Regions from separate parts of the Brevibacillus borstelensis genome, predicted to be linked through region 2. Evidence: riboswitches for the same ligand, from Rfam matches in the RefSeq annotation. Region 2 holds a riboswitch; each other region holds the start of a gene.

Region 1 (10,691 bases), 1.5 Mb from region 2:
CACCCGAGGCAAGCACGAGTTTGTAGCCGTCATTGCGTAGTTCATCCGCGCTTAGTTTTCCTTGCTGATACAGGAAGTTTCCATCTGCAGACAAAACGATTCCGGCAAAGGGGGCGGAATACTCAAACCTGGCATCGCCGACATGTTCCCATGAATTGCCGTGGTCCCTATAGAATTGTTCGAACTCTTTCTTTAGTGATTCAAAAGCAGCTTTATCCTCCAGATAAGCAAAATCACGAGAAATATAAAACTGTGCATGCGTGACGCCGAGCAGAAAAAGCAGGAGCAGCACGATCATTACGCTCATCGTCAGGAACAGCTTGGTTCTAATTTTCATGTTCCGCTCCGAATCGGTAGCCGAATCCGTATACCGTCTGAATGTAGTCGGAGGTCCGGCCGCCGTTCTCTATTTTCTTGCGGAGCTTGCTGATATGGGAATCTACCGTCCGTTCGTCGACGACAAATTCCTCCTCGAAAGCGTGCTGCAGAAGCTGCATGCGGCTGTACACCCGTCCGGGCTTCGACGCCAGCAGGTGCAGGATTTTGAATTCGGTTGGAGTGAGATGCAGCTCCTCTGTCCCTTTAAACACCTGCAGATTGTCCTCGTGAATCGTCAAATCGCATCTTCGCAGCACGCTGCCGGACCCGTCGCTTTCATTTCTGTTCATCCGTCTCAAGAGGGAACGGACTCGGGCGGAAAGCTCCCTCAAGCTGAAAGGCTTTGTCAGGTAATCGTCCGCTCCCATTTCGAGGCCGACGATTTTGTCGGTTTCCTCGGATTTGGCCGTGACCATGATGATGCCGGGAGAGCCGATCTGTCTGAGCTGCCGGCAAATGTCCAGTCCGTTCATTTGCGGAAGCATCCAGTCCAGGAGCACAATATCCGGTTTGTGTTTTGCAAAGAGCTGCAGGGCCGTTTTGCCATCTATCGCTGTTAGACAATCGTATCCTTCGCTCTGAAGAAACGATTCGATGAGCGATGCGATTTTGATTTCATCCTCTACGATCAGAACTTTACTCCCCATTTTCAACCTCCCAGTACTGCCCATTTAATACCAACTTTATCGGATATCTGTGGCCCTCACAATGTGTAAATAGGTTCACCACAAGTTCGCAACATTTCGTTGGTAGGATGGCTAACAAAGAAGCTGTTAGGGAGGATTGGAGTATGGGTTACAAATTGTCGATCAGGAAAAAGCAATTGCTCATCATCATCCATGTGCTTTCGGTCGTCTGCTGGCTTGGCGGAGCGATGGTCATGCTGCTGCTCGGTATGTATATGCTGAAGGCGGAGAACGGCGAGCAGCTGTATTACACCTTGGACAATATGCATTTGGTCGATGTTGTCTTCATCCGGTACACCGCTGTAGTCGCGCTGCTCACCGGCATTGTCTTGTCCGTTTGGACGAATTGGGGGCTTTTCAAGCATTACTGGATCTTGATTAAGCTGATCCTGACTGTATCGTTGATCGGTTTCGGCATCGGGTATATGGCAGACTGGTTGTCTCAAATCGTTCGGATCGCCGAACAGGAGAGATTCCTTGCGCTCGGCGATGCTGCCTTCCTGAACACTAGTTATTCATTGATTGGCGGAGCCATTGCCAATATCGTCTCGCTGATCTTTATGACGGCGATCTCTTATTTCAAACCGTTTGGAAAAATCAAGCCGATCGTCCGGAAGCCCAAGCAAGAAGCGGCAAAATGACGAAGCATCCGATCACGAGGAGGGGAGACCATGTTTGAAACCATTTCCAGCATCGTGCTTACGATCTGTATGACCCTGTTGTGGGGGATCGCCGGTATTGTGGCAACAGGCCTTCCTTACTCGCAAACCAGCGACAGCTTGAAAAAGAGGAGAGCTTTCCTTCTGCGGGTGGGTGGCGCGGCGCTTCTTCTGAGTGCTCTGTGGTACGCGATCATCATCGGCCAACTCGTTACGAGCGGCTGGCTGTTTGTAGAGGGAACGGTCAAAGCGATTATCCCGCTGACGTTGCTTTCTCAATTGTATTTGACGGTAACGGTATGGCCCCGGTTAAAAAGCTTGCGGGACTCCGGTGGAGATGCACCGACGACGGAAGCGTTGCGCACAGTGGCTCATCCATCCGTACTGCTGTCCTTTTATGCGGCAGCGCTCGCATCCGGCATTGCTGCTTTCAGCACCGTCTTTGCCCAGCCTGTTCTGCCCGGCCCGTTTGAGGTCGTTCAACGGATGATGCTGGTTGCGCTCCTTTTGCTTGTGCCGGCGATTTTTGCAAGAAGAAGGTACGCGAAGGTTGTACGGGGGGAACCGCTTCAGCGCGGGCTTGTTTACAGGATGGTCAACTTCGTTGCTGCTGGTACGCTAACCGCCGTGGTCGCAATCGCCATCCTTGTATCAAACGTACTGGCGGGAGTGCAAGCCTCCAAGCTGCCGGAAGCATCCGACATGATGAATCACGACCGGATTGACGAAGGGGGCGGCGCGGCTACACGGATGTCTGCAGGCTCCGGGCATCATCGTCATGAGCAGCATGGCGCTCATCATCAAACCGGCACGGGGACAGTTGAAGTAGCAGCTCTGACCGGAGATATTTCCGCTCCTGCCGATGTGAAGTTCGAACTGGTGGCACAGCAAGAGAAGATACCGCTTGCGTCTGGAGCCGTGATCGATGCCTGGACGTATAACGGCGAAATCGCTCCCGAGCTCAGGGTGAAGCATGGCGATATGGTCGAAGTGAAGCTGATCAATAAAGATATCGATAGCGGAGTGACGATTCATTGGCATGGCTATAACGTGCCGAATGCAATGGACGGCGTGCCGGGGATGACGCAAAATGTCGTGAAACCGGGGCAATCGTTTACTTACAAGTTTCGGGCCGAGCAGGAAGGGACGTACTGGTTCCATTCTCATCAGCAAGCGTCGGAGCAAGTGGTGAAAGGGCTTTTCGGCACGCTGATTGTCGAGTCGAAGCAGGACGCGGAAACCTTTGACGAACAGTTTACCGTCATCAACCATCGCTGGACGACCAGCCAAGGGTATAAACATGCCTTTGGAAAAGAAGACGGTTGGCAAACGAAGCAGGTAAAGCCGGGGAAGAAAGTAAAGCTGAGAATCATCAATACGCATAAGCTTTCACAAAAATATCTTCTGCAGGGGACCGATTTCCGAATCACGAGCATTGACGGGATGCGGATTCAAGACCCGCAGCCATTGTCCGATCAAACAGCGTTGCGGCTTGGTTCGGGCGGCAGATACGACGTGACCTTCACGATGCCGGACCGTCCCGTTCTCTTTAAACTCGGCGATTACAAGAACACGAGCAATCCTGGCATCATTTTTTATACCGAAACCCCTCCGGAGGAACCGATCTTCAAGGCGGAATCTGCCGAGTTCGACCCGTCCGATTACGGTAAGCCCGTCACAAATGACGTCACGGCAGCGAAAAAATTCGATCGGGAATTCCAGATGATTCTCGGAAACGAGATGGGATTTTACAACGGCACGTTTCATTTTTTGTGGACGATCAATGGAGAGGTGTATCCCCGGGTGCCGACTTTTGTCGTCAAAGAAGGCGATAGCGTCAAAACGACCTTTGTGAATAAAAGCTTGACCGAGCATCCGATGCACTTGCACGGGCATCATATGACGGTTTTGAAGAAGAACGGCGAGAAGGTGAAGACTCCATGGCTTACCGATACGTTAAACGTGCTGCCCGGCGAATCGTATGAGGTCGCATTTGTCGCGGACAATCCGGGCATGTGGATGGACCACTGCCATAACCTGGATCATGCGGCGACCGGCATGATTTTGCATCTTATGTATGATCATGTGCGGGCTTCTTATGAAGTTGGGACGAGGACTGGGAATTTGCCGGATTAGGCGATTGACTCCATGATGATAATGCCATATAAGGTTAAGAAAGAAAGGAAAGTGATGATATTGCTGTATTTATTTTCTTTCTTTACATTTCTTTTTTTAATAGGAGCATTGAAAAGTTTCTTTAGTTCTATCGAGTCTTTGAATAACTCCAATTTGACAAGTTTTAAAAAAGCAGCAAACACATGTATAGTGTTTGGGATATTATTTGTTCTTTTTCTATTGATCACTATTGCTTTTATATTTATTACATTCCAGTAAGATAGAAAGTAACTATCGTCAGATCTCGTAAATTGATTTTTTTGTCCATTTCTATGAAAGCTGTAACAAATAAACAAAAATCAAATGCACTAAAACCGCATTGACATATCCAAGTAAAATGATAAGATAAAAAAGAATTTAGTGAATGAAATTTAACTTCATAAAACATTCTTATCGAGAGTGGTGGAGGGACTGGCCCGATGAAACCCGGCAACCTTGGTCTGATGGACCTTACGGTGCTAAATCCTGCGGAGTTATTCTGAGAGATAAGAAGGTGGGAACCGTACAAATCGCCCCTCTTCTTTCTGGAGAGGGGCTTTCTGTATGTATAATCCATAGTATTCGTATTTATTTACTTAGTATTACAATTGCACAAAGGAGGAAACAACGTGCTTCATTATGCGGTCAAGCGTGGCTTTCTCATGCTGGTTACGCTGTGGATCATTGTCACGGTGACGTTTGTGATCATGCACCTGATTCCGGGCGACCCGTTCGCGTCTGACGCCAAAATGCTTCCGGAAGAAGTCGTGAAAAACATGCGGGCCCAGTACAACCTGGATGAGCCGATCCCTATGCAGTACCTGCTCTATCTGAAAGGCTTGGTGCAATTTGACCTGGGGCCGTCCATCCAGTCCAAGACAAGGGACGTGAACACGCTGATTGCGGAGGGCTTTCCCGCCTCGGCTGTTCTGGGGCTCCAGGCGTTTCTTGTCGCGCTGGCAGGTGGGATCACAGTCGGAATCGTCGCGGCGCTCTACCAAAACCGGGCGTTGGATTTTCTGTCCATGTTCGCGGCCATCGTCGGGATTTCCGTCCCCAGTTTTATTCTGGCACCGCTGTTGATCAAATACATGGCGGTCAAATGGGAGCTTTTGCCCGTCGCGGCTTGGGGGAGCTGGGAGCATTCGGTTCTTCCGACGCTTGCGCTCGCCATCGGGCCGCTTGCCATTATCGCCCGATTCGTACGAGCCAGCATGCTGGAAGTCTGGCAGCAGGAATACATAAGCACGGCGGAGGCGAAAGGGCTTGGCACCTTTTCCATCGTCGTCAGACACGGGATGCGCAATACCATACTGCCGGTGCTTACCTTTGTCGGTCCGCTGTTTGCCAACCTGATGACCGGAACCTTTGTGGTGGAAAAGATTTTCGCCATTCCGGGGCTTGGCAAATACTTCGTGGAAAGCATTTTTAACCGCGATTATCCGGTCATTTTGGGAATGACTGTTTTTTACAGCTTTGTGCTCATTTTTACTTTGTACATCATCGACCTGCTGTACCGGGTGATTGACCCGCGCATCAGATTGACGAGCGGAGGGAGATAGCGTTATGGCCAATCAGGCAACACAACTGGATTCGCTGTTTCGACCTGTCGACCCAAGCCGGCTTGCCGGGGAAGAGCGGGAACGTCCCAGCCTCGGGTATTGGCAGGAGGTATGGCAGCGGGTATGCCGCAACAAGCTGGCGATACTCGGGTTCTTCCTGCTCGCGGCGGTGGTGGCGCTCTCGATCTTCGGACCGATGCTCGTTCCTCACAGCCCGCATGAGCAGTCGTTGACGCAGGGGAATCTGCCGCCCTCGGGCGAGCACTGGTTTGGAACGGACGATCTGGGCCGGGACATGTGGGCGCGTACCTGGATGGGCGGCCGCATCTCTTTGTTTATCGGTGTGGTGGCGGCGGCCATCGACCTGGTAATCGGTGTGTGCATCGGCGGCATTTCCGGATACATGGCAGGAAGGAGCAGGCTGGGTGACCGAGTGGACAACATCCTGATGCGGCTGGCTGAAATTCTCTACAGCATCCCGTATCTGCTGGTGGTGATCCTGCTGATGGTCGTTCTGGAGCCGGGACTCGCCACGATCATTATTGCGCTTTCGCTGACCGGCTGGGTGGGCATGGCCCGCCTGGTCAGAGGACAGCTCATGCAGATCAAGCGGCAGGAGTTTGTGCTGGCGGCAGAAAAGCTGGGCACCTCCCATGCCAAAATCATCATCAGGCATCTGCTGCCCAATACGATTGGCGTGATCATCGTCAACCTGACCTTTACGATTCCGCATGCGATCTTCGCCGAGTCGTTTCTCAGCTTTCTCGGTCTGGGCGTGCAAGCGCCGACGGCCAGTTGGGGAACGATGGCCAACGACGCGCTGGCGGTTGTGCTGAGCGGGCAGTGGTGGCGGCTGTTTTTTCCGGGATTCATGATTTCGCTTGCCATGTTCGCGTGCAACGCGCTCGGGGACGGTCTGCAGGACGCGCTGGACCCGCGCATCAGGAAATGAGGGGGAGTTCATCGTGAAGCCATTGTTGGAAGTAGACCAGCTGCGCGTCTCCTTTCGCACGTACGGCGGAGAGGTGCAGGCAGTGAGAGGGGTGTCCTTTTCCGTGAGGGAGGGAGAGACGCTGGCCATTGTCGGAGAGAGCGGCTGCGGAAAAAGCGTGACTGCCCGGGCATTGATGGGGATGATTCCGCCCCGATCCGGCCAGGTAAAGAGCGGCAGCATCCGGTTTCGCGGGCGTGAGCTGACCCGGCTGACGAAACAGGAGTGGCAGCAGATTCGCGGCTCGCAGATCGGCATGATCTTTCAGGACCCGATGACCTCGCTGAACCCGACGATGAAAATCGGGACACAGATTGCCGAAGGACTGATCAAGCATCGAAAGCAGACGAAGGCGGAAGCAAAGGAAGAGACGCTGAAGCTGCTGGAGAGGGTGGGCATTCCGGAGGCGGCGAGGCGGTATGAACAATATCCGCACGAGCTGAGCGGAGGCATGCGGCAGCGTGTCGGCATCGCCATGGCGCTGGCCTGCCATCCAGAGCTGATCATCGCCGACGAGCCGACGACGGCGCTCGACGTGACCATTCAGGCGCAGATCCTTCGGCTGATGAAGGAGCTGCAGCAGCAGTTGAACACATCGATCATTTTGATCACCCACGATCTGGGCGTAGTCGCAGAGGTAGCCGACCATGTGGCGGTGATGTACGCGGGCGCAGTGGTGGAGAGCGGCCGGGTGGAAGAGATTTTTGACAACCCGCGCCATCCATACACACAGGGGCTGCTGCAGTCTGTGCCGCGTCTTGCGGCAGGAAAAAAAGAGCGGCTGGTCCCCATCGAAGGGACTCCGCCGGATTTGTTTCGTCCGCCAGCCGGCTGTCCGTTTGCCGCCCGCTGCCGCTTTGCTATGGAAATTTGCCTGGCGCATATGCCGCCAGCCGAATCGTTTTCCGATTCTCATGAGGCGAGCTGCTGGCTGAACGACCCGCGTGCCCCGAAGGCGGAAGCGTGGATTGCAGCAGGGAGGGAGACATATGCTTGACAACATCGTGGAGGTGGAGAATCTCGCCAAATCGTTTGAGATTGGCGGCGGCCAACGGGTCAGGGCTGTTGACCGCGTTTCTTTTGCCATCAGGCGGGGGGAGACGCTCGGTATCGTCGGGGAAAGCGGCTGCGGCAAGTCGACGCTGGGCAGGACGATCGTGGGCCTGTACCCGGCTACTGCGGGGCGCATCCTTTTTCAAGGAAAAGACCTCGCCAGGATGGACAGACACGAAAGGCGGGAAGCAAACCGCCACATGCAGCTAATCTTCCAGGACCCGCAAGCCTCGCTTAATCCGCGGCTCAGGGTGGGCGACATCATCGCCGAAGGAATCGACGCCTACGGATTGGCAAAAGGAAAAGAGCGGGAAGAACGCATCTACCGCCTGCTGGAGCTGGTCGGACTGCACCCCGGCCACGCCAAACGCTTTCCGCATGAATTCAGCGGCGGACAACGGCAGCGCATCGGGATCGCCCGGGCGCTTGCTGTGGAGCCGAGCTTTATCGTGGCGGACGAGTCCATCTCCGCACTGGATGTATCCATTCAGGCGCAAATCGTCAATCTGCTGGCAGATCTGCAGGCAGAGCGGGACATCACCTATTTGTTTATCGCGCATGACCTGGCGATGGTAAAGCACATCAGCGACCGGATCGGCGTGATGTACCTGGGGCAGATGATGGAGCTGGCACCGAGCGAGGAGTTGTTTGCAGCACCGCTGCATCCGTACACGCAGGCTTTGATCTCCGCCATGCCGGTCTCCCATCCTGCCCAGCGCGAAGAGCGGGAGCAGATTGTCCTGACCGGAGAGATGCCGAGCCCGATTCATCCGCCAAGCGGGTGCCCGTTTCGCACCAGATGCCCGGCGGCCCAAGGCGTCTGCGCCGAAGCAGCGCCGGAGTGGAAGGAGGTGAGGCGCGGACACTGGATCGCTTGCCATTTTGTACAGTAGACAGAGGAGAACAAGGAGGAAATCATCGATGAAAAAAGGATTGCTCGCTTTTGCCGCACTGCTGGCGCTCGCCGTGCCTGCGCTCTCCGCATGCGGCAGCGATAAGCCGGCTACGTCTTCCGATCAACAGACGGGGGCAGCCGTCAAACAAGTCATGACCGCCAATCTGCGGGGTGAACCGTACACATTGGACCCGGCATTCGCTTCCGATACCACCTCGTACTGGGTGATCGACCATCTGTACGAAGGACTGTACCGCTACGGCCAAAACGGGGACATCGTGGAAGGCGCAGCCGAAAAGGTGGAAGTCTCCCCGGATGGCAAAACCTACACGTTTACCCTGCGCCCCGAGATGAAATGGTCGAACGGCGATCCGGTAACGGCGCATGACTACGAATACTCCTGGAAGCGTGTGCTGAACCCGCAGACTGCCGCCTATGAACCATCTGCGCTCTACTACATACAAGGCGCGGAGGCGTACAACTCGGGCAAAGGCAGCGTGGATGACGTGCAGATCAAGGCAAAGGATGACCGCACACTCGTCGTCAGACTGAAAGACCCCATCACCTATTTCCCGAAAATCATGATGAGCCGCGCCTATCTGCCGGTGAACAAGAAAGTTGTGGAAGCGGACAAAAACTGGGCAGCGGAAGCGAAAGGCATCGTGACCAACGGCCCGTACACTGTGGAGAGCTGGGACCACAACAGTCAGCTGACCATCGCCAAAAGCCATAGCTACTGGGAAAAAGACAAGGTAACGATGGAGACCGTCCACTTCAAGATGGTGAACGAAGCGACTACCTACTACCAGATGTTCAAAACGGGAGAGCTTGACCTGATCGACTCTTTGCCAATCGACGTGATTGAGCAGGAAAAGGGAAAAGAAGAGTACAAATCGTTCCCGGACTACAGCATTTATACGTACACGTTTAACGTAGAGAAAGAGCCGTTCACCAACGCGAAAATCCGTCAGGCCTTTTCCTACGCAATCGACCGGGACATCCTGACGGCAAACGTGACCATGGGAGGCCAGCTCCCGGCGTACGGCTACACGCCATTCGGGGTGAAAACTCCTGCGGGCAAGGACTTCCGGGAAGAAGTGGCGCCATACTATCAGTTCGATCCGGCCAAGGCGAAGCAGCTTTTGGCGGAAGGCTTGAAGGAAGAAGGCTGGACAGAGCTTCCGCCGATTACGCTGAAATACAGCACGGCGGAAAACCACAAGAAGATCGCCGAAGCGCTGCAGGAAATGTTCAAGAAAAACCTGGGCGTGCAGGTGAAGCTGGAAAATCAGGAGTGGAAAACCTACATCGATACGTTCAAGCAGAAAAACTTCCAGATCGCCCGCATGGGGTGGAACGGCGATTACCTCGATCCGCTCGCGATGCTGGAGCTGTACACGGGGAAAAGCTCCCGCAACTTTACCAACTGGGCCAATCCGAAGTTTGACGAGCTGATCGAAAAAGCGAAGGTCGAACAAAACGAGGAAGCGCGCATGAAGCTTCTGCACGACGCCGAAACCGTGTTGATGCAGGATATGCCGGTCATCCCGATCTATTTCAACAACGAAAACTACCTCAACAGCAAAAAGATCGAAGGTATCCGCTTCAGCGTAACCGGGACACCGGATCTGCGCGGGGCAAAAAGATTGGCTGAGTAACCTCACGGACCCGGAATAAAATCCCTCAGAGGCACTCATAGTAAGAAGGGTGTTTACCGCAGAACAGGAGGGGGACAGACATGTCCAGACCGAACAACAAAAAGCCGAATGATCAGCAGCGGGAGTCGCAGGACTTTTTGGCAAAGCAGGGGGATCGAGTAGAGGGCGAGAGCGAGCTGGTGAAGCGGATGTACACGGAAAACGTGGAGCCGGTCGCTTCCGTCCAGCGAAACGAGATCGAATAAACGAAACCAGCGTGGTCGAAACGTCTGAGGGGCCATGGCATGGCACAGCAAAAAACCGGAGCGATTACGTGCTCCGTTTTTTGCTGTTTATCGCCTCGATACGGCTGTCGCCATTGATGCATAAATATTGAATGCGCTTATTGTTCCAACACCTTTTCAAGCTCGCCGCACCATTTGGTCCAGCCATACTTAGCTCCACCCAGTGCTTGGGCATTTGAGAATCCGGTTTGTTCGAGATGAAGGTTAACCTTTCCGTCCCCTACATCCTGCAGCGTCCAGGTGATCGTATGCTTCTCCTCTCCGCTGCCCCAAGTATAGGACAATCGGTGTGGCGGGTCCACGATAAGCACTTCGCCTTCAACAATTCCATCCCAATATTCGTTCGGTTCCGTACGAAACTGAAAACGGTG
Region 2 (10,691 bases):
GGTGGAGAAGTCCGACGTTGCCGATTTTTCCATGCGTTACTTCAACGCAGATGGCAGCGAAGGGGAAATGTGCGGGAACGGGGCCAGATGTATTGCCCGTTACGCCTTTGAAAAAGGGATTGCGCCTGCAGCGATGCGGTTTGCTGCCAAAGACGGCCTGTATCATTCTCTTGTGGAAGGTCGATGGGTAGACGTGTACTTTCCGGCAATGGACAGGGCTGACTTTTTCCTGAATCGCCGTTATGAAGCCATGGATGGAGCTCGTCAATACCATTTTGCCGTGGTCGGTGTGCCGCATACGGTCTGGTTTGTCGCGGATACAGAAGAGATGAGTGACGAGCAGGTATCAGCCTGGGGAAAAGCGATCCGGTACGATCACTCGATCTTTCCTGACGGCGTCAATGTGAACTTTGTGCAAATAGCTGACGAAAACAAGCTCAAGATCCGGACGTATGAGAGGGGAGTAGAGCGAGAGACGCTCGCCTGCGGCTCGGGTGCGACGGCCAGCGCAATCACGTCGTCGTTGCTCGGTCTGGTCGCGTCGCCGGTAACAGTCTTGACCAGGGGAGGAGAGCTTAGGGTTTCCTTTCGCCTTGAAAACAATCTGGTCAGAGACATCGTTCTCGGAGGACCGACGAGGTGGGTAGCTTCCGGGTACCTCTTGCCGGAAATGTGGATGTAAGAGGAAGAGCGGTTTATAGATCGAGTTGGGATAACGAACAGGCTGTGACGGTTAAAAAGTTGTTAGAATGACAAACAGACTGCGAAGGTGAAACGAAAAGAAGCATGCTTTCCACCAAGCCGCCAAGCTCTGCTCAGGAAAGAATTTTGCAGAGCGCTCCCGGTCGGCTGCCTGAGGAAAACATGCTTCTTGTTTATCAAACGCTATTTGCCTGCCGGTCCAAATGAGCTGTCGCGATAAACCGGCTTGCCTTCAAATAAGGTGAGCAGAACCTTTGTCTCATTGATCTGGGTCGCCGGGATCTCAAACAGATTTTTCTCCAGGACGACCAGGTCGGCCTTTTTGCCGATCTCGATGGAGCCAGTCTCGTTTTCGAGGAAATTGGCATACGCTCCCTCGATCGTAAAGCTGGCGATCATGTCAGCCAGCGTGGCTCTCTCCTCCGGCCAGAGAATGTCGCCGGGATCGGTAGAACCGTGCTCCGCCCGAGTGACGCCGCGCTCGATGCCATCCAGGGGAGAGAACTCCTGCGTCACCGGATAGTCGCTCGAGGAGGCCATGTGTACCCCGGCGGCAATAAAGCTCTTCATCGGGTATTCGCGGTCAGCCCGTTCCTGACCGAGGTACGGTACCTGGATGTCTTCGTAATAGCCCGGTTCTTTAAAGAACCAGAACGGCTGAGGAACTCCGATCACTCCCAGAGCCTTGAAGCGGCTGATATCCTCCGGCTTGACAAGCTGGAGATGGGTGATGAGATGGCGGGAGTCGCGTTTGCCGTTGCTTTTTTGCACCGCTTCCAGTCCGTCCAGCGCAATCGAAGTGGCCGCATCTCCGATGGAGTGAACATGAACCTGAAAGCCTGATTTGTCGATGGCCGCTGCCATTTGCTTGTAGCTGTCCGGCCTCCAGACAAGCTCGCCATGTGAATCAATATGTTCGTAAGGCTCGGACAAATAACCTGTGCTGCCTTCGATTACGCCATCCATAAAGATTTTGACACTGTTTGTCTGGTAGAGCGGTCCTTTGTTTTTCTCCCGTTCCTTAATGAACTCCTGGAGCTGTTCCGGCCCTTTTCCGGGATCAGCCAGGAAGGAATTGCGGAAACGCATGGTCAGCTTGTTGTTTTCCTCGGCTTTTTTGTAGGCGGCCAGAACGTTGGGACCGCCGATCATTGGCTCGTGGGCTGTCGTGACACCGCGTTCTGCTGCCATTTCCTGATAGGCCAGGATGCCATCCATATACTGGTCGACAGTAAATTCGGGAACCACGTCGGCGATCAGATCAACGGCTTTTTCGCGGAGCGTCCCCCATGGTTCGCCCGTGGCGTCATCCCGTTCGATTACGCCGCCCTCGGGATTTTTCGTATCCTTGGTAATGCCGGCGAGCTCGAGTGCTTTTGAATTTGCCCATACAGAGTGAACGTCTTCCGAAGTGAGCACGACGGGAATGTCCGAAATGACATCATCGAGCATTTTTTTGCTCGGCCCTTTGCCCGGGATCAGCGGGTTGCTCCAGCCCATACCGGTAATGACTTTGGCATCGGGATGCTTTTTGGCGAATTCGCGCACGGCCTGCAAATATTCATCCACCGATTGCTTGCCGTACAGATCGACAGAATGAATTTGCTTGACCGTTTCGCTGGCGTGAGTGTGACTGTCGAAGAAGCCGGGCAGCACCATTTTTCCTTTCAAATCGACGACTTCGGTCTTGGGGCCGGCATATTTTTTCGCATCGGCATCGGTTCCGACAAAAAGGATGCGCCCGTCTTTGACCGCGACGGCTTCCGCCCAGTTGCGGTTTTTGTCCACCGTGTAAACGGCTCCATTTTGCAAAATCAGATCGGCCTGCTTGTCCGCAGGCAGAGGTGCAGCATTTGCGCCATAGCTGCCCAGGGAACCGAGCAGCAGCAGGCTTGCCAGAAAACAGGTTGTCCGTTTCACGCGTCATCCACCTTTTTACTCAAGTTTAATTTCCGACCAAATCCGGTCATACTGCTTGGCGGCATCCCCGATGTCCACCATGTATTCCCCTTTTGCCAAGTCCTCCTTCGGCGGATAGACGGCGGGGTCTTCCAAAACGGCCTTGTCGATCAGCTCGTGGGCGGCCAGGTTCGGATTCGCATACGGGTAATGTTTGGAGATTTCGGCGCTGATGTCCGGGCGAAGAATGAAGTTGATGAATGTCTCTGCCGTTTTTTTGTTTGGACTGCCCTTGGGAATGACGAAATTATCCTGCCAAAGCTCCATGCCTTCCTTGGGCAGTACCGTTTTGATCGCCGGATTTTCCTGACGGGCTAGCGAAGCCTCGGCACCGTAGACGATGCCGGCCGCCACCTCGCCGGATACGAGCAGCGTCTTCGGGCTGTCGCTGTCAAAAGCCTTTACGTTGGGCATCAATTGGCTGAGCAGCTCTTTCGATTTTTCCAGTACGGCGGGGTCCGTCTCATTCAGTGACTTGCCCTGCATTTGATTGGCGATGCCGATCATCGAGCGGGCGTCATCGAGTACGACAAGCGATCCCTTCAACTTTGGGTTAAGCAGATCCCGGTAACCGGAAATGGGGATGGAAACCTTGTCCGCATTGACCGCAATCACGACATTTCCCCACATGTACGGCACAGAAAAAGCCCCCTCGGGATCAGAGGAGCGTTTCAAAAACTCCGGACCGACGTTTTTGATGTTGCTGATGCTGGAGTAGTCCAACTTTTCCATCAATTGCTGTTTGCGCATCAAGTCTACCATGTAGTCGCTCGCGACGGCAAGATCATAGCCCGAAGAATTGACAGACAGTTTGGCGAACATTTCCTCGTTCGAGGAGTAGGTGCTGATATTCACCTTTACGCCGTACTCTTTTTCAAATGCCTCCAGAACACTTGGCGGGATGTACTCCGACCAGATAAAGAGGTTGAGCGATTTGGACAATCCTGCCTGGCTGTCTCCGCCCGCTTTGGCAGCTTCATTTCCCGACGAGGGAGCGCCATTCCCCTGGACCTGCTGACCCGGCTGGACAGAGCTGCTTCCGCAACCAGTCAATCCGGTCAACAGAACCAGAGCAGCGACTAAGATGAGCATGAACAGGCTTGTCCGCTTTTTCTCCATCATGAGAGGTTTCACCTTCGTTTCATGTAGGATTGATGAATCGGAAGAAACGTACCGATCTGTATTTAACAAAGATCGGGACAGCGGCAACAGCTGCCAATCCCGATCTTTTTCTATATCTCAAGTTACGTACTACGATATTTGCCTGAGAGGGGCAGTCTTCTCAATCACATCCCAAGTCATGCCGCGAGCCTTTAACCGCTCTAAAAAGGGGAGCGGGTCGATCAGCTCGGGCGGAATGCAGCCGGTCGTGGTCAACAATCCTTCAGCGATCATGTCGACAGCGACGACCGGCGGGATGCCTGTCTGCCAGATCGTTGCTTGAAATTCCGTCTTGTAGTAAACCTCATCGTGATTGGCGATCGTGTAGACGTAAACTTCTTTTCGCTTGTTGTTCTTCTTGCCTTTGACGAGTGCGCCGACGGAGGAGTATCCGTGGATTTTTCCGGCGAGATCGGCCGGTTTCGGCATGGTCGTCACGACTACATCGCGCGGCGCTACCTTGACGCCTTTGACCTCGATCTCTTCGTCGCTGTCCAGTCCCAGATAGCTCAGCACCTTGAGGGTATTCACAAAGTCGGGATGGAGGGCGTACTTGAAGTCCACGTATTTGCACCCTTTTGCGCGGCCAATCGTCTCGCCAAGAGTGGTCGCTTCTTCGTGCTCCACGTTGTAGCAGTCCAGCCAGCCGATCGGCTCGGGGAATTCGAACTCCTCTTTGTTGGCAAAGGGAGTAGGCAAGTATTGTTCACCCTTGTCAGCCGTCCAGAAGTTCGGTTTGGCCAAACACTCCTGAATGGCTGTCTGCGGACTGAAGAAGGAGCAGAAGCCGTCGTAGTCGACGACGGAATTGTCGCCGTCGCGAATCAAAATCTCATCGACTTCGTCCAACTGATCCACAGCGTACCGCGCCGCGATGTTGGAGAAGCCGGGGTCGCACCCAAGCCCCATGATTCCGAGAATGCCTGCCGCTTTGAATTTATCGGTCCAGGCTAGCTGCTTGCGGAGCCATTGCGGGCCGCTTGAAGCCGTGTCGATATAATGGGTTTTCGTGTTCAGGCACGCTTTCATCACTTCAAAGTTGTTTTCCGGCAAGCCGATATGCAGCAGTACGTCAATGTCAGTCAAAATAGATTGGACGCTCGATACATCGCGTGCGTCGACACGTTTTACCTGGATTTCCACATCCGTCTCCCGGCGCAGCTCGGCAGCCAGCTCTTCAGCCGGGCCGATCGATATATCTGCCAGCACCAGTTTTTGCAAATACTTCGATTTCACGATTTCACACGCGCTTACTTGTCCTACACCGCCAACTCCTAAAATAGCGACTCGCATAGAGTCCTCCTTCCATTTTTGGAAAACGTTCTATCTTCGCATTCGAAACAGCCATTTCTGCAAATGCAGATCGATCGTAGCAGGAAATACCGCGACTTGTGTCGCAACATCGATTGGTTCACGCGGACGAAGTCTCATCCAAACACCCTCCTTCTGCACACGGGCAGATCATAGTAGAAACCGAAGCTAAGTGGGACGATCGTGGATCAAAACAGGCAGCAGCCTACTCAAAAAAAGCACCTCCTTCCTGCTGAAAAAGTCAGAGTGGAGCGTCTTTTATTCATGTATATTCGACGCACCCGACGTCCCATGCGAATGGAAAGAGGGAATTATACTCTGACTTTTCTGAAAATATATGCAAGAATGATACCAAATGACCGGCTGCTTCCTGTGCAGTATGAAGGAGCATCGGCAGTACCATTATTCTCACTATTGAGAAAGCAAAAACCAAAACAAAGTGCTGGAAATGTCTGTTGGTGCGCCATCACCTGCATGAGAACACCTTATTAAAAATGAGAAACCTTTCTTTTCAAAAATGAAAGGAATCGTCCGAAGATGAAATGTCGGAAATATCTGGTTGACGGCTCAAACCGAATTCCTTACAATGTTGCCAACAGGAAAATACTGTTCTTATCCAGAGAGGCGGAGGGACTGGCCCGATGAAGCCCGGCAACCGTCACGCAGTTTGTGACAAGGTGCCAATTCCTGCAGGACTGATGACAGTCTTGACAGATAAGAAGCGGGAGTACGTCCATTCCGGATGCCAACCTTCTTCTTAACGGGAGAAGGTTTTTTATTTGTATGATCAAATGTTTTTGAGTTATCGCAACTTCATAACTTCTTTCTTATCCAGAGAGGTGGAGGGACTGGCCCGATGAAGCCCGGCAACCGTCACGCAGTTTGTGGCAAGGTGCCAATTCCTGCAAGACAGCAGCAGTATGTCTTGGCAGATGAGAAGGAGGCCCCCTGTAGCTCGCGAGCCTTCTTCTTAAACGGAAGAAGGCCTTTTTTATGTTTGAAATGAGAAAAAGAGGTGGAGTACATGAGTGCAAGTGTGGTAAAAGTAGGATTGCTTGGCGTAGGGACGGTGGGGGGCGGCGTCTTGAAAACGATCCGCTCTCAGCAGCAAAAGCTGTCGGACAGGTTGGGCAGACGTGTCGAGGTGGTCAAGGCGCTGGTCCGCAATGCGGAAAAGCAGCGGTCTGTACCGATTGAGAACAATCTGATCACGACCCGGTTTGAAGAAGTGCTGGCGTCAGACGTGGACATCGTCGTCGAGGTGATGGGCGGCGTCGAGCCGACATACGGCTATGTCCGTGCACTGATTGAAAAGGGCTGTCACATCGTCACCGCGAACAAGGAGCTGCTTGCCAAGCACGGAACGGAGCTGGTGCGGCTAGCCAATCGGCACGGCGTTCAGCTCGCGTACGAGGCCAGCGTAGCCGGAGGGATTCCGATTCTCGGCGTGCTGCGCCAGTTTCTCCGGACTAATGACATCGTATCGGTCAGCGGCATTTTAAACGGGACGACGAATTACATCCTGACGCGGATGGAACAGGAAAAGCTTCCCTACGCCGAAGTGCTGAAGCAGGCGCAGGAGCTGGGCTACGCCGAAGCGGACCCCGCCTCGGACGTAGAGGGCTGGGATGCCTTGTACAAAACGTACATCCTCGCCCAGCTCGTATTTGGTGAATCGCTACCGCTGCATGCAGCCGAGAGGCAGGGGATTGAAAAGCTGCACCTCGGACAGATCGGCCTCGCCCGCGAATTGGGGTACCGGATCAAGCTGCTGGCCAAGGCTTCCAAGGCCGGGGGCGGTCTACAGCTTTCCGTCCGTCCAACGCTTCTGCCGCTGGATCACCCACTCGCGCAGGTGCAGGATGCCTACAACGCCGTGCAGGTGTCGGGCAATATCGTCGGCGACCTTTTGTTCATGGGCAAAGGGGCAGGCGAGCTTCCGACAGCAAGCGCTGTGGTGGAGGATCTGGCCTATTTGCTGACCCAGCGCTTCACTCCTCAGCCGGTCTGGCAGGAAAGCGAGCCGGCAGGCAATCGGGAAGCCGGGGAGAAGCGGTGCTTTTGCTATCTGGAAAGTAAAGCGTTGCGGGGAACGCCTGATCAAGTCACGCATTTTTTGGATCGGGCAGGAGTTCTCGTGGAAAAACAGCGAATACAATATGACTGGGCGAGCGTCTTGCGCATCGGCATGATTGCCAGCGGTTTTGCAGAGGAGCACAAGAAGGCGCTGCACCGCGATTTCGGCATCAGGGCGGAAGTGTTTCCCGTGTTGTGAGCGGAGACGGCCCAATGCTTCGGGATATAGACCGCATCCGGTTTCACCCCTAATAGAGGAGAAAAAGGGTGCCCGTATCCCGCGGTAGAAGGAGGAAGCTCATGGATAAAAAGTATGTGCTCGCAATCGATCAGGGGACGACCAGTTCCCGGGCCATCTTGTTCGACAAGCAAGGAAGCATCGTCGGGATGGCCCAGAAAGAATTTCCCCAGCTCTTTCCCCAGCCAGGATGGGTAGAGCACAATGCCCTGGACATCTGGTCATCGGTCGTCGGCGTAATCGGCGAGGTTTTGGCCAGCCACAATGTTTCGGCACAGGAAGTGGCAGCCATCGGGATCACCAATCAACGCGAGACGACCGTGGTGTGGAACAAGCATACCGGAGTGCCCATCTATCACGCAATTGTCTGGCAGTCGAGACAGACAGCGGGAATTTGCGAAGAGCTCAAAAGCAAGGGATACGACCCATTGTTTCGGGATACGACCGGTCTGCTGATCGATGCTTACTTTTCGGGCACAAAAGTAAAATGGATTCTCGACCATGTGGAAGGCGCCCGCGCTTTGGCGGAGCAGGGCGACCTCCTGTTCGGAACGATTGACACGTGGCTGATCTGGAAGCTGTCCGGCGGCCGGGCGCATGTGACCGACTATACCAACGCGTCGCGCACACTCATGTACAATATTTTTGATTTGAAGTGGGACGATGAGCTGCTGGCTCTGCTCGATGTCCCGCGTGCGATGCTGCCTGAGGTGAGAAGCAGCTCGGAGGTGTATGCGGTAACCGACAAGGATTTGTTCTTTGGCGTCGAGGTTCCGATCTCGGGGGCTGCAGGAGACCAGCAGGCCGCTTTGTTCGGGCAAGCCTGCTTCGAGCGGGGCATGGCCAAAAATACATACGGCACCGGCTGTTTTTTGCTGATGAACACCGGAGAACAAGCCGTTCGCTCCGAGCATGGCTTGCTGACGACGATCGCCTGGGGCCTTGGCGGAAAAGTGGAGTACGCGCTGGAAGGGAGCATTTTTGTCGCAGGCTCTGCAATCCAATGGCTGCGGGATGGCCTGCGCATGCTCAAAACCTCGGCAGACAGCGAACGCTACGCAACGGCCGTGTCATCCACCGAAGGCGTCTATGTCGTCCCGGCTTTTGTGGGCTTGGGCACTCCTTACTGGAACAGCGAGGTCCGCGGCGCGATTTTTGGACTGACCCGGGGAACCAAAAAAGAGCATTTCATCCGGGCCACACTGGAGTCGCTGGCGTACCAAACCAGAGACGTGGTGGCAGCCATGGAAGCAGATGCCGGCATTCCGCTGAGCAAGCTTCGCGTAGACGGCGGTGCCGTAGCGAATCAGTTCCTGATGCAATTTCAAAGCGATATTCTCGGTGTCACCGTCGAGCGTCCGCGCGTACATGAAACGACGGCGCTCGGTGCCGCCTATTTGGCCGGGTTGGGCATCGGTTTTTGGAAAAGCAAAGAGGAGATTTCGCACAATTGGCAGGTTGAGCGCTCATTCGAGGCGAGACTGGAAGAGACGGAGCGCAGCAGGCTATATGCCGGTTGGCAAAAGGCTGTCCGGGCTGCGGCAGCATTTGTGTAAGCATTTTCATTGACAGTTATTGAAAACTATGGTTATACTTTAGAAAAGTTGATCGTGCAGCACGAAAACATACGGAAATACGGTTAGGCGGAGAAAACGGAGAAAACCCTTACCCGTAAACACATTCCTTTTAAGGGGAGGAGTGTGTTTATATACGTAAGGGTTTTCTTTTTATTCATTATCGTCAAACCTATTCGATCAACAGAAAAATGAACACGAATAGAAAGAGGGGTCTGACAAATGGTGAAAAAGTGGCTGAATGTCGTAGCGACCGCGGCGTTGTTGTCGACGGTGGCAGTAGCAGGGTGTTCCTCGGGGGATACGGGCTCATCCAGTACGGGCCAAGGAGAAGCTGGCGGGGGTTCGGGTGCCGCAAAAGAACTGGGTCAAATTGCACTCTACTCGCCTGAGACACCTGATATGACCAAAGAAATTGGTCAGAATTTTGAAAAGGCTTTCAAGGGCTCGACCGTTAACATTCAGTACGCCGGCACCAACGTTCTGGTGAACAAGATGATTGCCGAAAAGGACAATCCGATGGGGGATGTCTGGTATGGCGGAGGCGGTTTCCTGCCGTTTGAGTCGGCGAAGGACAAGGATATTATTACGGCCTATACGCCTGAAGCGATCAAGGATTGGCCGGAAGTGCGCGACGGGATCAAAATCCGCGACAAGGATTGGAAATGGATCGGAGCAGAGGTGTTCGTCCTCGGTTTTGTTTACAATACCGACCTGGTAAAACCGGAAGAAGCGCCGAAAACATGGGACGACCTCTTGGACCCGAAATGGAAAGGCAAGCTCCAAATGCCGAACCCGGCAGCATCCGGAACAGCCACGCTTACGGTTCTGAGCCAACTGATGGAGCGCGGGGAGGAACCAGGCTGGGAGTACTTCAAAAAATTGGTCGATCAGATGAGCGCGATGCCTGACTCCGGCTGGCGCCCGGAAAAGCGGTAGCCAAAGGCGAAGCCCATGTCGCGATCGCATTTGACTTCATGGCATACGAAATGAAGGCAAAGGGGGAAAAGGTGGACTTTATCGTTCCTGAGAAAACTCCTGTCATCGTCAACCCGGTATCTCTTGTCCAGGATGGACCGAACCCTGACGGCGGCAAAGCGCTGATCGACTACCTGTTGTCCAAGGAAGGACAGCAAACGCTTGCCAACTGGTACCATATCCCGATTTCCAAAGAGGTTGAATCGAAAACGCCGCTCACGCTGGAAAAGGTCATCCCGCATGCACAGGAGCTCGACGTAGATTGGGTCGTGCAAAACTACGACCGCGTACGCAACGAATGGCGGCAAAAATTCCAATAAGGAGGTTCTTCCATGGGGTCGGTCAGAATTGAGAACTTGCACAAATCGTTTAACGGAATCGCCGCATTGGAAGACGTCAGTCTGGACATTCGGGAGGGCGAGTTCTTCGCCCTTCTCGGCCCGTCCGGCTGCGGAAAAACGACGACTATGCGCTGCGTGGCCGGGTTTGAAAGTCCCACATCCGGCAAAATTTTTATCGGGGACCGCGATGTCAGCAACGTCCCCGCCAACCAGCGCAATTGCGGAATGGTTTTTCAAAGCTATGCGCTGTTCCCTCATTTGAATGTATTTGAAAATGTCGCCTACAGCCTGCAGGTGCGCCGTTTCTACCAAGGCGGCTTTGGCACCAAACTCGCAGTCCTCGGCAATATG
Region 3 (10,691 bases), 2.7 Mb from region 2:
TGATCCCGGGAGACGCCCGCCAGCTGGAGGCGACCCTTTCCAGCGGAGAGAGCGATCTGGAATTTATCTACAAGATTGTGGCTGAGGTGAAGGAAGCGGGCAAGCCGGAAGACGTGCAGAAGCTGGAAGAAGTTCTGCGCATCCGGATTGAAAGCGGCGGCAGCGTCATTTATGACGGGCTGGTCCGGGGGCTGCATCAGGAGCAGCCCGGGCTGAAGCATGTGAACGGAACGGAAGAGCATTTCTCTCCCCATCAGCGAAGCAAGACGTTTGCGATCACCGTCTATTTGCCAAAGGAAGGCGTAGATCACAGCTTTCAAGCGCTGAAGGGGAACCTGGAAATACGCTTCCTGGCCAAACAGGCCACGCTGGATGCCATTTTTGCGGAATAGGGGGGACGAATGGTGAAAAAGCTGGTGTCGGGCCTCATGGCTTTCGCATTGATCTTCGCGCTCCTCCCCCTCGAAGGTACAGTTGCCTTTTTGACCAGTGAGAAAAAGCAGACAGTCCCTGTCAGTCTGGGAACCAATGAAGACGTCTTTACAACGGAAACGGAAGCGATTCGCCTCGTGACAGAGGTGGAGAAGCACGTAACGATTACCAGAGTAAAGACGGAAGCAGGAAAAAGCACGGAGGAACGCGATGTAGACATTAGCATCGACGAGGGCACCTTTACGCTCGTATTCAAGCCGCAGCGTCCGCATCTCGATCTGGACGTGGAAAATCTGAAAGTGACGGGTGAGCCGGAGGGGCGCCTCGAGATCAGCCGGGAAGGCGGCGGGAACGGCATCGAGTTTCGCATCGGCCATATACGGGATCAAGTCAAGCGCGAACATGAAACACTGGAAGGGGAACTGCACATAACAGCCTTGGGCGGTTTTTACCGGCACGTGATTCCGTTGACGGTCGTTACGGAATACAAGGAAAGCTCGAGTGTCGTGGAGGTGAGCCCGCCACCTCCGCTCGCCAAACCTGGACCGGGGACTGGCACGCCGGGCTCTCCGCCGCCGGGGACGGAAACCCCTGTACCGCCTCCGCCGGGTGCAGGGGGAGAAGCACCGAAGCCGCCGGGAGCAGGAGGAGAAATTCCGCAACCGCCGGGGGCGGGTGGAGAAGCACCGAAGCCGCCGGGAGCAGGAGGAGAAATTCCGCAGCCGCCGGGAGCAGGAGGAGAAATTCCGCAACCGCCGGGAGCAGGAGGAGAAGCACCTCAGCCGCCGGGAGCAGGGGGAGAAATTCCGCAGCCACCGGACACAGGAGAAGAACCTCAGTCTCCGAGCACAGGGGAAAAGACGCCGCAGCCTCCAGGCGGAGAAGGCGAGGATCAGCCGCCTCCGAGCCCGGGAGAAGACAATACTCCGCCGTCGAACCAAGACGGCGAGAGTCTGCCAGCCTCGACAGGCTGAGTGCTTTAGCAGCGTGCATTCAAACAAAGTGTAAACGGATCAAACAGAAACGGATCAAACAAGACCGGCGGGTCACCACTCGCTGGTTTTTTCATGCCAAAAGTCGTTTCCGTCGTTCCACTGCACCATGAAAAGCTGAGATAAGGTCATCCCTCGGTATGAAAATGCAGCCATACTTTCCGGTGCTTCGGATCATCCCGGACAGTCAGGAAGTTCACCCTGACGCAGGAAGATGGGAAAACGGAAAATCCGTAAGATGAGAACTGTGAACGGCATACAGCCGAACGCCAAGGAAAGCGGGGAGATCATCCAGTGGTCCTGTTGAAAAAGTGCATATCCATTCTGACGAGTCTGTTTTTAATCGCGGTCATCGCCATCACGGGTCTTCTCTTCGTCAGCAAGATAAACGGAGGGAAAACGGTTCTGTTCGGCAACCAGATCATGGTCGTGCTCAGCGGATCGATGGCTCCCGCCTTCAACACGGGAAGCATCGTCGCGGTAAAGCCGGTCGACTTCAAGGAGGTCAAAGAAAAGGACATCATTACCTTCAAGGACCCGGAAGGCCTCACGATTACGCACCGCGTCATCGAGAAACGCGATGGCCAGTTGATTACCAAGGGCGACGCCAACGACGGAAAGGACACAGCCCCGGTCACGCCAGACCGGTTTATCGGCAAAGTGCAGTACTCCGTTCCGCTCATCGGTTACTTTATCGAGTTTGCCAGATCGGGACTCGGCATGCTGCTGATGCTGGGCTTGCCCGGACTCTACCTGATCGTCAGCCAGGTCTGGAAGCTCTTGCGAATGATCAAGGAAGAGGAAGCGAAAACGGCGGCAAAGCCGCAGCCGTAAATCACCCTCGCGGTGATACCTTGGGGGCTGATAGCAGTTCTTTCTGGTATCAGGCTTCAAGTCATCATAAATATCATGAATGCGTGGGAGGAAGAAAAACATGAGCTTGAAAAAGCAATTTGCGGTAACCTTGGCATCCGTAGGACTTGGCGCGGCACTGATCGGCGGAGGCACCTTCGCATGGTTCAATGCCACAAGCGAAATCAAGGACAATACGTTTGCCGCCGGTAAAATGGAAATCGGCGCAACACCAGCCGAGTCCGTCTTCCAAGTGGAAAACATGAAGCCCGGTGATTGGTTTGAAAGAACATTTGACATCACCAACACAGGGACTATCGACATCAATAAACTGCTGATGAGCGTAGATTACACGGTAGCCGACAAAAACGGCGACAACGGCTCTGATGATCTCGACAATCACCTGAAGGTTTACTGGCTGTCCAGCGCAGATCCGAGCATCCCGATCTCCGAGCGGGTCATCGTCCATCCGCTGAACGGCAAATCGCTGAAGGAATTGAAAGACAGCGGTCAAGTGGATATCAGCAGTTGGGCTACCAAGCTCCTCACGCTGCCGCCTGACACGACAGACCGCATTTACATGGGTATTGAATTCGCAGATGACGGCAATGATCAAAACCGCTTCCAGGAAGACAGCGTAAACCTGACGCTGAAGCTGGAAGGCAAGCAAACAGCCGGCGAGCCGAAATAATTGGTTGGCTGCCGCAAAAAGAAATCCTCACTCAAAGACGAGTGGGGATTTTTTGGCAAGTACTACTGGCCGGGACGGACGACATTTGAAGCGGTGTGGAAACGAATCCAGCCAACCCATGCAGAGACGGCGATAAACAGCCCGGCAAAGCCAAATTCCAGCCAGCTGTCCCCCAGCTTGAACAGGAAGGCGCCGATTACCGGGCCCGCCGCCATCCCTATGTAGCGGACAAAATTGTAGCAGCCGATGGCTGTAGCCCGTTCATTGAGGAAAGCCTCGGACAAAAGCGTCGTATGCAAAGGCATGCCGATCCCCAGCGTCAAAACGTACGCCATGCTGCCGAAAATCAGGGCGGTCAGCGATATGTTGGCCAGCAGCATGAAGAGAACGGTGGCAGCGGCATTCGCGATGGCGGTCATCAACAAAGCGCGCTCAAGCCTGAAGCGCTTCAACAGAAGACGGCTCATTTTGCTGCTTGCAATGAATACGAGCGAAATGCACAGAAACAATACGCCGATCTCATTCGGATCCAGTCCAAAGGAGTGAGTGGCCTGCACAGGCAGGAACACGAGGAAACTGTAATAGGTGAACATTTGCGCAAAAGCGATAAAAATGATCGCTCCTCCCACTGGATGGGTCAAAATAGAGGCAAACGGTCGCCCCTCTTTTTTCGTCGCCAACAAGCCGGACGGCCTGGTTTCCGGGAGCAGCCAGGCGTTGGCGCCAAAAAGAATCAGCGAGCTGACAGCGAGAAACAGAAAAATGACCGGATGTCCGCCAAGTCCCCCCAGCCAGCCGCCCAGCAGCGGCCCAAGCGCCGGGCCCAATCCCAGCATCATTTGATAGGTGCCCATCGCTTCTGCTCTTTTTGCCCCCTCAAACAGGTCCCCGATGACCGTCGCAGCTGCGATCGGAATCGCGGCAAAGCCGATACCCTGGAGCGCCCGGAAGAACAGTAAATAGGCAAGAGAAGGGGCATAAGCGCAGCCGATGGAGGCGGCCACAAACAGGAGCAGGGCAGGAAGCAGGACTCTCCGGCGGCCGAGGCGGTCAACCAGAGGGCCGTACACGAGCTGCATCACGGCAAGCATCAGCGTAAAAACGGAAACGGTCAGATTGATCGCAAAAGCGGAAGCATGGAAGGTTTGCTGCATATCGGTCAAAATCGGCAAGAATAGATTTTGGGCAAAGGTACCGATTAAAATCGTAATCCCCAGCAGGTATAAAATAGTAGACGAGCCAACCGTTTGTTTTTGTATCATGGTTGTTTTCCTCCTTTTTTGTTTCCGTGGAAACAATATGTTCAAAAGTAATGCGACGAAGATCGAATGTCATTCATCGCGTTGTTTTTGATCAGCCAGTTCCAGTGCATCCTGCAGCAAGCGGTGCAAAAAGGCGAGCTCCTCTGCGGTGTACCGCCCCAGAAACGCCTTCCACTCGCTGCTGATGTTTTGATGCTGCTGCTCATGGATGGAGAAAACCGCTTCTCCCTGTCGTGAAAGCCGAAAATAGACTTCCTTTTGATTGCCGTGAAGCTGGTAGCGCGTGATGAGTCCTTTTGTGAGCAGCTTTGCCGTGATTTTGGAAACAGCGCTTTTCGTCACCCCGATTTTTTGAGAGATCGCCGTCACGTTTGCATCGCCGCCGAGACCGATGCATTGAATCACGTGCAGCTCGGTGAGGCTCAAATTTTTGCATGGCGCACAGTCGGGAGCAAGTCGGTTGATTTCATCGAGCAATCGGTCGTGTCTCTGTTTTCTTCGCTCCTCCTGCTTATGAGACAGAACGAGAATTTGCTGGAAGATGCTTTCCTTCACATCCAATGTCGAGCAGCCTCCTCCTCAGTATTGTTTCCAAGGAAACAATACCAATGTACCACAAGCTTCGGTAGCATTGCAAGCAAGCCGACGAAATTGTCGTTCTGACAGAGTCTGTTAACATACGTCGTCTGTTAAAAGTACATCGCTTGTTGTAAGAAAGATTACCCACAGCGTATAGTAGAAAGAATAGATTGGCCAAAACCAGCAGTTGGGGGTGTCTGCTATGTTTCGTGAAGTAGAGGTTGAAGAATGCAATCGCATTGCCGAGCATGTTGAGAGGCTTTCGGAGATTTTGGTAAAGGTTGTCGAGGATGGTGCGTCTGTCGGTTTTCTCCCGCCGATGGAGCAGGCAGAGGCAAGGCGGTACTGGGAGAACGTATTGCAGCCCGGGGTCATTCTGCTTGTGGCCAAAATCAACAATGAGATTGTCGGAAGCGTCCAGTTGCATGCATCCACGAAGCAAAACGGCAGACACAGGGCGGAAATCGCCAAACTGATGGCCCATCCGGATTATCGCCGCAAGGGAATCGGCCGCAGATTGATGCAAGCAGCGGAGGCGAGGGCGAAGCAGGCGGGGCGGACGCTCCTTGTTCTCGACACGAGAGAAGGAGATCCTTCCAACCTGCTCTATGCCTCACTCGGATATAAGGAAGCGGGCCGCATCCCTGACTACGCCAGATCGGCGGATGGGGAATTGCATGCAACTGTTTTTTACTATAAATCTATTTGAGCTCACCTTGGCCCCTCTGCCAAGGAAAAGGAAAAAGGGAAGACCATCGTCCGCGTCATTCGCGACAGAGGGTCGTCCCTTTTGCTATGGCGGGTTCAGGAAAAAGGCTGTTCCCGGCTCGTTAAATGTTCAGCTACACCTTGCTGACCGCTACCGCCGCATGGAGTGCCTGCTCCAGATCAGCGATGATGTCGTCGATGGCTTCCGTACCGACGGAAATGCGGATCATGCCAGGGGTCACACCGGCAGCAAGCTGCTCGGATTTGTTCATTTGCTGATGAGTGGTGCTAGCCGGGTGGATGATGAGCGACTTGGAATCGCCGACGTTTGCCAAATGGGAGAACAGCTTCACCGACTCGATCAGCTTTTTGCCCTCGGCAACACCGCCGCGAATGCCAAAGGTGAGGATTGCTCCCGCTCCTTTCGGCAGGTACTTTTTCGCGAGTTCGTGGTAAGGACTGTCCTCCAGGCCAGGGTAGTTGACCCACTCGACCGCGGGATGCTGCTGAAGATAGCGGGCTACCGCCAATGCGTTTTGGCTGTGGCGTTCAATCCGCAGGTGAAGCGTCTCCAGCCCTTGCAGGAACAAAAAGGAATTGAAAGGAGCCACGGCCGCGCCGATATCGCGCTGGAGCTGCACGCGCGCTTTGATAATGTAGGCAAGCGGTCCGACAGCCTCCGTGTAGACGACGCCGTGGTAGCTCGGGTCCGGTGTGGTCAACCCGGGGAACTTTCCGTTGTTCCAGTCAAACTTGCCGGAATCGACGACGATTCCTCCGATCGCGGTGCCGTGTCCGCCAATAAACTTGGTCGTGGAGTGAACGACAATATCGGCACCGTAGTCAAACGGTCGGCAAAGCAGCGGCGTGGCAAACGTATTGTCTACGATCAGCGGAACTCCGTTTTCGTGGGCGATGGCCGCAATCGCTTCGATATCGGCGACGTCAATTCGCGGATTTCCGATTGTTTCGGTGAAAAGAGCTTTCGTATTTTCGTTGATCTTGGCCCGGAAATTCTCCGGATCGGACGGATCGACGAAATGAACCTTGATCCCCAGTCTGCCCAGTGTATGGGCAAACAGATTGTAGGTGCCGCCGTACAGGTTGCTGGAGGAGACGATCTCGTCACCCGCCTGGGCGATGTTCAGGATGGCGAATGTAATCGCAGCCTGGCCGGACGAAGTGGCAAGTGCCCCGACCCCGCCCTCCAAAAGGGCAACGCGCTGTTCAAATACATCCTGCGTCGGATTCATGATCCGCGTGTAAATGTTGCCTGGCTCCTTGAGGCCAAACAGGTTGGCCGCATGCTCCGTATCGCGGAACACATAGGACGTCGTCTGGTAGATCGGCACTGCTCGCGATCCTGTCACAGGATCGACGGATTGGCCGCCGTGCAGGGCAAGGGTTTCCGGTTTCCACTGTTGCTGGTCTGACATGGGCATCTCTTCCTCTCGTCAAAAGATATAAAGAAAACGAAGCCTTCTCCTGAGAGGGGAAGGCTTCGGACATGCCGGGCGGTTTCATCTCTCAGAATCAGCGATTCTGCAGGATTTGGCACCATGCGTCCTTGCGCAGGTTGCCGGGTTTCATCGGGCCTGTCCCTCCACCACTCTTGATGAAATGTTTGCAATTTTCTTATAGCGCTTATTTGGTATTATAAGGGGACAATTTCGGAAGGTCAATCAAATTTCCGACTAAATGGGTGGTTTTTCTTTGATTTCGAGAGCGCTGCTATCGTATGGTCTTTTCTCTGCATCTGGAGGGTGGGGAGGAGCTGTTTCGGGTGGTGTACGCTCTTGGGCTTTTTGTTTTTCCTCACAGCAACAATAAGGAGGAAAGGAAAGAGCCATGGAAAATGAGTTTGCAGTAGGCTGGGAAACCTTGTCCTTGATCAATGCGGGACTGGCGCAAGGAAAAAATCGGAGCGGAAGCACAGGCCTCCGGCTTTTTTTATTGCTTTGAATATCACTAGCGTTGCATTAATCTTTTCCCATCATTCAAAATACACATAATCTTTGGTATTTGGTTGTCTAGGGAACAAAAAAATCCTTTACACTGGAAAGGTCAGGTAGTTCCTGTCCAAATCCAACGCAAAGGATAGCTCATGGACAAGAATACCCTATTTTCTTCATTTGGTAAATGGGTTGCACCCATCAATATTATGAAACTTCAACAACGAATTGACGAAACGGATCAAGACAAGTACGTGAAGAAGCTGACGACAAAAGCGTATCTTCTCCTATTTTTACATGCCCAACTTCAGCAACGCGAAGGGCTTCGAGCCATTGCTGACGATGTTCTATCAAAGAAATTTCAGCAAGAATTAGGACTGTCATCGATCAGCCCCGCACAGCTTAGTCGAAAAAACAATCGGGTAGAACCTGCTTTGCTTGAAGAAGTTTTTGTCGACCTTGTCCAGCAAATTCAACGCGTTTCTGGAAAAGCCTGCTCTCTTCGAAAACACATAAAGATCATTGATTCCACTACAATTGGATTATGTTTGCAAAAGTATAAGTGGGCAACCTTTCGCGAAACAAAGGCAGGAATCAAAATTCATCTTCGTCTCGTTTTCGCAAGCCAGGAGGATGTCTATCCTGAAAAGATTTCCCTAACTTGTGCCAAATCCAATGACCGCACCCAAATGGAGTCGCTGATTGATGAGATCGGAGCCATGTACGTCTTTGATCGAGGGTACGTGGATTATGAAAAGTTCGATGAGTATACCGATCAGGGCATCTTTTTTGCTTCACGTCTCAAGGATAACGCGGAAACTCGTCATTTGTATACTTTCAAAGTACCACCAGAAAGCTCCGTTTTATCCGACTCCATGATCCTTCTTGGAACGCCACAAAAACGGGTGGATAATGTGTTACGACTGATTGAAACGCATGATTCGAAAGGAAATCGTATTCGAATCATCACCAATCGGTTCGACTTAGAAGCAGAAGAATTGAGCGACATCTACCGTTGGCGCTGGCAAATAGAACTGTTTTTCAAATGGATGAAACAACACGCAAAGATCAAGACGTTCTATGGAACAAGTGAAAATGCGGTCTGGAATCAAGTTTTTCTCGCTCTCATTGCTTACTGCTTGTTGCTTCTTGTAAAGCTGGAAAGAAACAGTCAGCACAGTCTGCTGCAAATCAGTAGATGGCTCAAAGTGTTTCTCTGGCAGACCTTTGAACAATGGATAGGCAGAATGGATTACCAATCCAAACGAACATCCAGAGGGCGACAGAAAAGGAAGTAAGTGTTGTTTGTTGTTGTCGATGTTGTAATAAATGTATAAAACTACCAAATGGATAGTGGCTACCTTTTGCTTGGCTGTTCTCGTTTTTGGTTGTAAAGTTGAAAATGTCATTCAGAATAATTTGACAATAGATGGATTCATTTTTTATGCAACGCTAATGTTTGAATATATTCAGTTGATTTTGGCGAATCCGTTACTGCAAGGTTCCTGTTCGAAGTGGGCGCCCTAGTGATGGATGCTTTTCCTTGCGCATTTTTGCACCGGTCGATGGCTGCGTACGGGCCATAACGAGAGGCAGGTATAGGTATACATATGCACAATATCCTGTGTTGAGGCTAGGGAGTAGCTCCCCTGGCCTATTGGTGTTGTTCTCGTGAAGATGGCCTGCATAGCTCTTGTCTTTTCATGATATCTTCAACCCTAACACGAAGGTCCCTGATAAATTTGTCGTTTTCTTCCTTCTCTTTTTCCAGTTCCTCAGAATAATGCGGTAGCTGAGTTTTGGAGGGGAACATGACTAATTCACCTTTATTCCTCACTTTTTTCCCCTCACGTCGATCAATTATTCCACGCCAATCCCTTACCTGTTCAAAAAAAAAGAGTGAGCAAATTTCCTTGTATTTTACCTAGTAAGTGAAAGCGACAAGATGACCGGTCAAAAAGTCGTTTATCTCTTACAAAAACAAGGAGGACTTTGCATTATGATAGCACTGAACCGCATTCGAGGATTACACATTTATACAGGCGACGGTTATAACGTAACTACAAGTATGCTTAACGCACTCGACGGTCGAAGGCTTAACGTGTATGTTATTCACCTCGGACACCCGGATGATGCAAGCACGAGGTTTGATCGTCTGAAATCTAAATCACATCGAGCGCAAGTCATTTCGAAATCCATTAGCTATTTGGAGGATTTTCTAAGAGTGTGGAAGCGATCAGACATTGCTGGAGAGGAAATGTACATTTCCCTCCCTATGCTTCACAACAATTCATCTACTATCGAGAAGGCGGACGAATTCTATTCTGACTATGTAGATTATATGAAACAAGTGAAAAGTACAATCGTTGATCGGTTGGGACAAACATATTGGGATAAGGATTTTGCAGGTTTTTACTTCAGTACAGAAGCCATTTATCCGATTCAGGAGAAACTTGACAGTTCCAGACCAACCTCAAATCCGATGGTGAAACTGTTGAATGATCTGTCTTATCGTATTCGCAACACTTATGAAAGATACTTTATGTGGTGCCCGTACTATGGCTATGGTGCAAACAGGGAAAATATTGCTCACAATATAGGAGTTATCGCTAATCGCACCAATATTTTTGATGTTATTTGTATTCAACCAGCAACATATTATCACTCGGCTCCTGATAAGAATGTGAACTTGGTTTATAGGAGTGCCCGTAATGATGAAGTCGTGGACGTATATGGAGATCCAGTTGCTGGTGGTAAACGCTCATCCGCTACGGCCTTCATCGGTGTGAACATGGAAGGCGATAGCGATTTCAACAAGAGCAAGAGGGCAATCTTTAATGATTACATTGACACTTTTAGCCCGCTTATCAATGATGTGCCAATCGTGTTTTACGGAAATACGCTTGAAGTTGTGACGGGAACTCCGGGGCTGCTAGATGCAATTGAAGATTTCTACCGATCGTAATAAAAAAGGCGCGAGAAATCGCGCTTTTTACTTTTCCTCTATAAACCTGTCACCTATTTCATGAACATAATCAAAAAAGTATAGATAGACCGCCATAACTTCGTTATTGCTGTTATAGTCCTCTACTTTTATTGGCATACCAGTAGATTTGTCGATATAGGCCATATGGTAAGCAGGGTTACCCTTTGCATTATTATTCGCCTTTAACACTTCCACTTGTTTTCCGTTCAACTCTACAGCCTCGACGGATGTCCAACG

The links. A riboswitch is a leader RNA that binds a small molecule or an ion and turns the genes downstream of it on or off. The one in region 2 is predicted to bind S-adenosylmethionine.
Region 1: it holds a riboswitch for S-adenosylmethionine, as region 2 does, so the genes downstream of both, V5G20_RS04580 (ABC transporter permease) here and V5G20_RS11340 (homoserine dehydrogenase) in region 2, are expected to answer to the same signal.
Region 3: it holds a riboswitch for S-adenosylmethionine, as region 2 does, so the genes downstream of both, V5G20_RS25230 (homocysteine synthase) here and V5G20_RS11340 (homoserine dehydrogenase) in region 2, are expected to answer to the same signal.

The regions. Positions count from the first base shown of each region.
Region 1 covers NZ_CP144922.1:971,397-982,087, forward strand. Annotated here, with positions in the region: gene V5G20_RS04560 (sensor histidine kinase) at 1-337, opposite strand, end outside; gene V5G20_RS04565 (response regulator transcription factor) at 327-1,025, opposite strand; gene V5G20_RS04570 (hypothetical protein) at 1,169-1,705, shown strand; gene V5G20_RS04575 (multicopper oxidase family protein) at 1,736-3,859, shown strand; SAM riboswitch class I at 4,286-4,390, shown strand; gene V5G20_RS04580 (ABC transporter permease) at 4,507-5,439, shown strand; gene V5G20_RS04585 (ABC transporter permease) at 5,444-6,391, shown strand; gene V5G20_RS04590 (ABC transporter ATP-binding protein) at 6,405-7,427, shown strand; gene V5G20_RS04595 (ABC transporter ATP-binding protein) at 7,420-8,376, shown strand; gene V5G20_RS04600 (peptide ABC transporter substrate-binding protein) at 8,405-10,036, shown strand; gene V5G20_RS04605 (hypothetical protein) at 10,117-10,281, shown strand; partial or broken gene V5G20_RS04610 (SRPBCC family protein) at 10,419-10,691, opposite strand, start outside.
Region 2 covers NZ_CP144922.1:2,424,025-2,434,715, forward strand. Annotated here, with positions in the region: gene dapF (diaminopimelate epimerase) at 1-682, shown strand, start outside; gene V5G20_RS11325 (amidohydrolase) at 886-2,622, opposite strand; gene V5G20_RS11330 (polyamine ABC transporter substrate-binding protein) at 2,638-3,783, opposite strand; gene V5G20_RS11335 (saccharopine dehydrogenase family protein) at 3,913-5,115, opposite strand; SAM riboswitch class I at 5,743-5,854, shown strand; SAM riboswitch class I at 5,958-6,072, shown strand; gene V5G20_RS11340 (homoserine dehydrogenase) at 6,158-7,408, shown strand; gene glpK (glycerol kinase GlpK) at 7,510-9,003, shown strand; gene V5G20_RS11350 (extracellular solute-binding protein) at 9,244-9,960, shown strand; gene V5G20_RS11355 (ABC transporter substrate-binding protein) at 10,011-10,319, shown strand; gene V5G20_RS11360 (ABC transporter ATP-binding protein) at 10,332-10,691, shown strand, end outside.
Region 3 covers NZ_CP144922.1:5,253,167-5,263,857, reverse strand. Annotated here, with positions in the region: gene V5G20_RS25265 (hypothetical protein) at 1-392, shown strand, start outside; gene V5G20_RS25260 (hypothetical protein) at 405-1,406, shown strand; gene V5G20_RS25255 (signal peptidase I) at 1,719-2,258, shown strand; gene V5G20_RS25250 (TasA family protein) at 2,359-2,967, shown strand; gene V5G20_RS25245 (MFS transporter) at 3,030-4,229, opposite strand; gene V5G20_RS25240 (MarR family transcriptional regulator) at 4,299-4,784, opposite strand; gene V5G20_RS25235 (GNAT family N-acetyltransferase) at 5,011-5,517, shown strand; gene V5G20_RS25230 (homocysteine synthase) at 5,651-6,952, opposite strand; SAM riboswitch class I at 7,034-7,138, opposite strand; gene V5G20_RS25225 (IS4 family transposase) at 7,621-8,766, shown strand; gene V5G20_RS25220 (hypothetical protein) at 9,468-10,433, shown strand; gene V5G20_RS25215 (hypothetical protein) at 10,461-10,691, opposite strand, start outside.